DNA from 3 places in the Ventrimonas sp. genome. Region 2 is predicted to be linked to each of the others. Evidence: predicted binding sites of a transcription regulator. Region 2 holds the regulator's gene; each other region holds the start of a gene.
The links. The regulator Rex, encoded in region 2, represses fermentation and respiration genes when NADH is low (regulators of the CRP and FNR family bind a similar motif). The targets are predictions, from matches to a motif close to ATTGTTAANTANTTAACAAT.
Positions count from the first base shown of each region.

Region 1 (2,267 bases), on a different contig from region 2:
AAAGGACAGCATCAGCCAGGTTGGATTTCTGGCAGCGGCCGGGGCTATGGATCAGCTTGGGATCTCCTACAAGCGGATTCCCTATGACGGAGCTTCCAGGGAAGCCATGAAGGAACTGACAGCCTGGGCTAATGCGGCCAATGCGGCGGAACAGCTGAATGGACAGACCTTTGGCTGTATCGGAGGACGCAGCCTTGGAATCAGTACCGGTACGGCAGACCTGGTACAGTGGGAAAATCTGTTTGGCGTTGATATGGAACAGATTGACCAGTTTGAGATTGCTGACCGGGGAAAGACCGTTTCAGAGGCAGAGATTGAGACGTATCTGGCTTATATTGAGCGTTATTACGGACAAGTCCTTTATAATTCGGAAGAACGGTTTACACGGGAACATTTGAAGAAAATGATTTCCAGCTATCTGGCTACAAAAGCGATTATGCGGGATTATGAGTTGGATTTTGTCGGAATCAAGTGTCAGACAGAGCTGAGTAACCGCTACTGCCTGCAGTGTCTGAATGTTCAGATGTTAAATGATCCATATGATGCGGATGGAAATAAATGTCCGGTAGCCTGCAGCTGTGAGGCTGATGCGGATGGTGCACTTTCCATGCAGATCTTAAAACTGATATCGGGTGGAAAGCCTACTGCGCTTCAGGATATTGCACAGGTTACCAGTGACCGGTTTGTTTTTGCAAACTGTGGTGCCATGGCCTCGTATTTTGCCGGACTTTCGGAAAAACCGGAAGAAAATCTTTCCAAGGTGCATCTAATGCCGCATGGCTTTGGCATGGCAGGCGGAGCGGCAACGCAGTTTGTGTGTGAGGAAGGAATTTTTACCTATATGCGTCTCTTCCGTAAAAATGGAAATTATGAGATGGCTTTTTTTACAGGAAAGACGGTAAAAGAACCGCGGGAGAAAATAAAAGAGTATTCGCCATACCGTCCTACGGCTTTTGTGGAGCATCATCTGGATGTGAACGAATTTATGCGCGTATACAGTTCTAACCATGTGCACTGCGTGGAGGGAGATTATACCGTAGAACTTGAGGAATTTTGCCGGCTGAAAGGAATTACGGCACGTCATTTACAATAAGGATAAAACAAAAACACCAGAGCAGCTGCTCTGGTGTTTTCTTCGCTTTGATTCTGGATTCTATGACCTCATCGGGAATCGAACCCGAGTTTACGCCGTGAGAGGGCGTCGTCTTAACCGCTTGACCATGAGGCCAGAATCGAGGCGACAAGATTCGAACTTGCGACCTCTGCGTCCCGAACGCAGCGCTCTACCAAACTGAGCCACGCCTCGAAGCGACTCCAATAATATATCACCATTCTGGAAATAATGCAAGCACTTTTTTGAAAAAAATTGAAAAAAGTTTTTGTATACAAGAAAAAACACGGTTTTACGCTATTTTATGTAATTTTCTTATTGATAAAAATGTGTCAATATGAGAAAATAAACCTATATTATGCGATTTTGGAGGATTGAGTTATGAGAGTTACGATCTGTATCGGAAGTGCATGTCATTTAAAAGGATCAAGAGAAATTATCCAGCGTCTGCAGGAACTGGTAAAGGAACACGGAGTCTCTGATAAGGTAGATTTAAATGGAGCCTTTTGCAGCGGCAACTGTGTGAATGGAGTCTGCGTGACAGTAGACGGAGAGCTTTTCTCCTTAAAGCCGGAAACCACCGATGACTTTTTTGAAAAGGAAATTTTAGGGAGGCTGTAGGTATGGCGATCATTGACTTTAAAGCAACAAAATGCCGTCACTGTTACAAGTGTGTGCGCAACTGCGAAGTCAAGGCCATCATGGTAAAAGACGGGCGTGCGGAGATCATGCCGGAAAACTGTATTCTCTGCGGGCGCTGCCTGCAGATCTGTCCACAGTCAGCCAAAACTCTGGTCAGTGACCTGAGTCTGGTAAAAGGCATGATTGAGGCCGGGGAGAAAGTGGTCATTTCCATTGCGCCATCTTATATGGGACTCTTAAAATACCATACTATCGGGCAGGTGCGCTGTGCGCTGATGCGTCTGGGCTTTACCGATGTTCGTGAAACTGCTGAGGGTGCTGCGCTGGTAACTGCGGAGTATGCGAAGCTTCTTTCGGAAGGAACCAGGGAAAATATCATCAGCACCTGCTGCCCGAGCGTGAACGCTCTGATCGAAAAATATTATCCGAAGCTGATTCCGTATCTGGCTCCGGTGGTTTCGCCCATGATCGCCCACGGACGCATGATCAAACAGCAGATGGGAGCGGATACCAG
Region 1 is NZ_DBFCCJ010000082.1:39,896-42,162, forward strand. Features, by position in the region: gene ACMP1L_RS13360 (hypothetical protein) at 1-1,093, shown strand, start outside; tRNA gene ACMP1L_RS13365 (tRNA-Glu) at 1,157-1,228, opposite strand; tRNA gene ACMP1L_RS13370 (tRNA-Pro) at 1,233-1,306, opposite strand; gene ACMP1L_RS13375 ((2Fe-2S) ferredoxin domain-containing protein) at 1,493-1,732, shown strand; gene ACMP1L_RS13380 ([Fe-Fe] hydrogenase large subunit C-terminal domain-containing protein) at 1,735-2,267, shown strand, end outside.
Region 1: ACMP1L_RS13375 ((2Fe-2S) ferredoxin domain-containing protein) is a predicted target of Rex. The motif match lies at 1,429-1,448, and genes of this name have one in related genera.

Region 2 (2,267 bases):
TCCGGAGGCATTCTGCATATTGAGCTCCAGCTCGCGGATCTGCTGTTCCATATCGATGATGGGCTGCTTGACTTCTTTTAATTCCTCATAGATGGTACGGCTGCTGTCCAGATCCTGGTGCTGCGCCAGGTAGCCGAGGGTTTTGCCCTTTGCGAGAACGACCTCGCCGGAATCCGCTGACAGCTCGCCGACAATGATCTTTAAGAGAGTAGACTTTCCGGCACCGTTGATGCCTACGATGGCAGCCTTTTCCTGATCTTCTATATGAAAAGATACTTCGGACAGAATCTCATCCGTGCCGAAGGCTTTGCTGATGTGATTGCATGATAAAATCATAGATAACTCCATTTCGTTACGTTTTCTACTATAAGACTTATCAAGTATAATATAGGCTTTCAACACTTGTAAAGGACTTTCTTCTGATTTTTTGTTTCGAAATTGTTTGAACATTGACATAGATTTCGCAAACGGTTATAATAGATTTTAATAGTTTACGTATAGGAGATGTGCAACATGGAAAACAGAGAGATATCCAAAGCAGTTATTACAAGACTCCCGAGGTATTACCGTTATCTCGGAGAGCTTTTGGAATCAGGTGTAGAGCGTATCTCATCCAATGAGCTGAGTACCAGGATGAAGGTGACTGCTTCCCAGATTCGTCAGGATTTAAATAACTTTGGAGGATTCGGTCAGCAGGGTTATGGTTATAACGTAAAATACCTGTATACAGAGATCGGAAAGATCCTTGGAATCGACCGCCAGCATAACCTGATCATTATTGGTGCCGGAAATCTTGGTCAGGCCATTGCAAATTATGCAAATTTTGAAAAGCGCGGTTTTATGATCAAAGGCATGTTTGACATTAACCCGAGACTGATCGGGCTTGTGGTACGCGGAATTGAGATCCGCGGAGTAGATGATCTGGAGCAGTTTATCAAAGATAATGATGTTCAGATGGCAGCACTGACCATTCCGAAAACAAAAGCTCCGGAGCTGGCTGACCGTCTGGTCAATGCGGGAATTAAAGGAATCTGGAACTTTGCCCATCTGGATCTGAATGTTCCGGACGATGTTGTGGTGGAGAATGTTCATCTTTCCGAGAGCCTTATGCGCCTGTCTTATCGGGTATGCAGCATGCAGGACCGGAAAGAGGAAGAGGAAAAGAAAGCTCAGAGAGAGTCCTAGAGGCAGAGCGAAACAGAGGTAAAAGCCGACAGGCGGGGATACGATCAGTTCTCCTGCCTGCCGGTTTTTTGAGTTTCCATCCATCCTTTACAGGGGAGCGGAATCAGAGAGGAGACGGAACATGGATTACGCAGTAACGGCACAGCAGATGAAAGCGATTGACCAGAATACCATAAAAAACATCGGCATTCCGTCCATGGTGCTTATGGAGCGGGCTGCCCTGGCTGTGGCGGAGGCCGCAGAGCATATGGCGAAAGAGCGGAATCTGGGGAAAAAAGCCCGGATCCTGGCTGTGTGTGGTACCGGAAACAATGGCGCGGACGGAGTGGCAGCAGGACGCATCCTGCAGGGACGCGGATATAACGTAAGTCTCCTGCTTGTCGGCAATCCGGAGCACGATTCAGAAGAGATGAAGACTCAGAAGCAGATCGCCCGAAATCTGGATCTTGCGCAGTGCACGGCAGCAGAGTATCAGGAGGCACCATGTGATATCATTCTTGATGCAGTGTTTGGGATCGGTCTTGGCCGGGAAATTGGCGGGGAATACCGGAAGGTCCTGGAAATGCTGGCTTCTCTGCGGGAGCAGTATGGAACCGGAGTGATCGCGGTAGACACGCCGTCCGGGATCCATGGAACGACCGGTGAAATCATGGGAATTGCCCTGGAGGCCGATATTACCGTGACCTTTGGCTTTGCAAAAACCGGTCTTCTGCTTTATCCCGGAAAATATTATGCAGGAAACCTTGTGGTAGCCGACATCGGATTCCCTCAGGCCAGTCTGCTGAAGGCCGGATGGGATGCAAAGCTGATTACACCGGATGATCTGTCCTGGCTTCCAAAGCGTCAGCCGGATGGGAATAAAGGGACATTTGGCAAAGTTCTGGTCATCGCGGGAAGCAGAGGCATGAGCGGAGCGGCTTATTTTTCAGCGCTTGGTGCTTACCGTACCGGCGCCGGTCTGGTGAAGATCCTGACTGTGCCGGAAAACCGGCAGGTTCTTCAGACACAGCTTCCAGAAGCAATCATAAGCTGTTATGATCCGGATCAGGAGGAGACTATGCAGAAAATCCTGGAGGCGGAGT
Region 2 is NZ_DBFCCJ010000053.1:68,686-70,952, reverse strand. Features, by position in the region: gene ACMP1L_RS09040 (ABC-F family ATP-binding cassette domain-containing protein) at 1-336, opposite strand, end outside; gene ACMP1L_RS09035 (redox-sensing transcriptional repressor Rex) at 514-1,185, shown strand; gene ACMP1L_RS09030 (NAD(P)H-hydrate dehydratase) at 1,307-2,267, shown strand, end outside.

Region 3 (2,267 bases), on a different contig from region 2:
AAAAAAAGTTGAACTGGAACGAATGAGTGTCCGTGAAGTTGAAAAAGCTGTAAAACTGTTGGGAAAAGAAAAGAAAGAAAAGAAAAAATCCCAGGTAGATGAGGCTGTTGAGCTGGTATTCCAGGATATGGAAAATCGTATGAAAACGGTTATGGGAACTAAGGTTAACATCAGTCGTAAAGATAAATCCAAAGGAAAAATTGAAATTGAGTATTACTCCGAGGCTGAGCTGGAGCGTCTTGTAGAACTGATCGAATCTATCCAGCCGGTATAGTCTAAAACGGAAGGACAGGAATGCATTAATATGGAAGAAAGTATTTTAAACGATCTGGGTTTTGATCCGGTGTATCTGTTGATCGCATCGGCAATTCTTACCTTGATTTTAATGGTTGTGACAATATTGTGCCTGATTAACATGAGAAAGCTTTACCGCCGATATGATATTTTTATGCGTGGAAAAGATGCGGAAAGTATGGAAAACATGATTGTGGATCAGATGAACGCAATTATTGAATTGCAGTCCCAGGACCGCTATAATAAGGATTCTATTCGAACAGCTAACAAAAATAGCCGTGCCGCATTCCAGAAGATCGGAATTGTGAAGTACAATGCATTCAAGGGTATGGGTGGAAATTTGAGTTTTGCTTTGGCCATGTTGGATTATACCAATACCGGATTTGTATTGAATTCAGTTCACAGTCGAGAGGGCTGCTATCTGTATTTAAAGGATGTGGAACGTGGTGAAACAGAGGTTTTGCTTGGTGCGGAGGAGAAGGAAGCATTGGAGCAGGCTCTTGGTTACAAGGAGAGAAAGCCAGAGGTATAAAGCAAAAGACCAGAACTGAGATGAGAGTTATTATCCGGTCCTGGTCTTTTGCTTTTGTATTAATTGAGGCTTGCAGCAGTGTTGCAGCTCCGTCTTCAAATATGCATTTTGTATACAAATACATGTATGGAAAAAAGATCATAAAAATAAAAATAAATATATTGACAACTATTTAACGAGTGGTATAATACTAACAGAATTCATCGTTAAAGAAATATCAATATAATTAACGAAAGTTTATAAACCCCATTCAAAAACCGTTGGAGGATAAAAACATGGCAAAGAAAGAGATGACAGCAGTTCCGGAAATCATCGATAGCGTAGAGGCACTGGAAGCAAAGATGGCCGCTATGCGTGATGCACAGAAGGTATTTGCAACCTATACTCAGGAGCAGGTTGATAAGATTTTCCACGCAGCTGCGATCGCAGCAAATCAGATGCGCATTCCATTGGCAAAGATGGCAGTGGAAGAGACTGGTATGGGCGTGGTAGAGGATAAGGTGATCAAGAACAACTACGCAGCAGAGCATATTCACAATGCATATAAAGATATGAAGACCTGCGGCGTGATCGAAGAAGATAAGGCATACGGTATCAAGAAGATTGCAGAGCCGATCGGTCTGGTTGCAGCCGTTATCCCAACAACCAATCCGACTTCCACCGCAATTTTTAAAACCCTGATCTGTTTAAAGACCAGAAATGCTATTATCATTTCCCCACATCCGCGTGCAAAAGCCTGCACCATTGCAGCAGCGAAAGTTGTTCTGGACGCAGCCGTAAAAGCTGGTGCACCGGAGGGAATTATCGGATGGATCGATGTTCCGTCTCTGGAGCTGACTAACACGGTAATGAAGGATGCTGATATTATTCTGGCAACCGGTGGTCCGGGTATGGTAAAGGCAGCATATTCTTCTGGAAAACCGGCACTGGGAGTAGGTGCAGGAAATACCCCGGCAATCATTGATGATACTGCTGATATCAAGCTGGCAGTCAATTCCATCATCCATTCCAAGACTTTTGATAATGGTATGATTTGTGCGTCTGAGCAGTCGGTAACGGTTCTTGCACCGGTTTATGAGGCAGTGAAAAAAGAGTTTGTATACCGCGGTTGCTATTTCTTAAAACCAGATGAGATTGAGAAAGTAAGAAAAACCATTCTTATCAACGGATCCTTAAATGCAAAGATCGTAGGTCAGAGTGCATATAAGATCGCAAAGATGGCTGGTGTTGAGGTGCCGGAGGATACCAAGATCCTGATCGGTGAGGTAGAGTCTGTAGATATCAGTGAGGAGTTTGCACACGAGAAACTCTCACCGGTTCTGGCTATGTACAAGGCTCAGACTTTTGATGAGGCGATTGCAAAGGCAGAGCGCCTGGTTGCAGATGGCGGTTATGGCCACACATCTTCCCTCTATGTCAATGTAAACGAGAAAGAGAAGAT
Region 3 is NZ_DBFCCJ010000012.1:22,564-24,830, reverse strand. Features, by position in the region: gene ACMP1L_RS01765 (ParB/RepB/Spo0J family partition protein) at 1-274, shown strand, start outside; gene ACMP1L_RS01760 (DUF4446 family protein) at 305-826, shown strand; gene adhE (bifunctional acetaldehyde-CoA/alcohol dehydrogenase) at 1,102-2,267, shown strand, end outside.
Region 3: adhE (bifunctional acetaldehyde-CoA/alcohol dehydrogenase) is a predicted target of Rex. The motif match lies at 1,029-1,048, and genes of this name have one in related genera.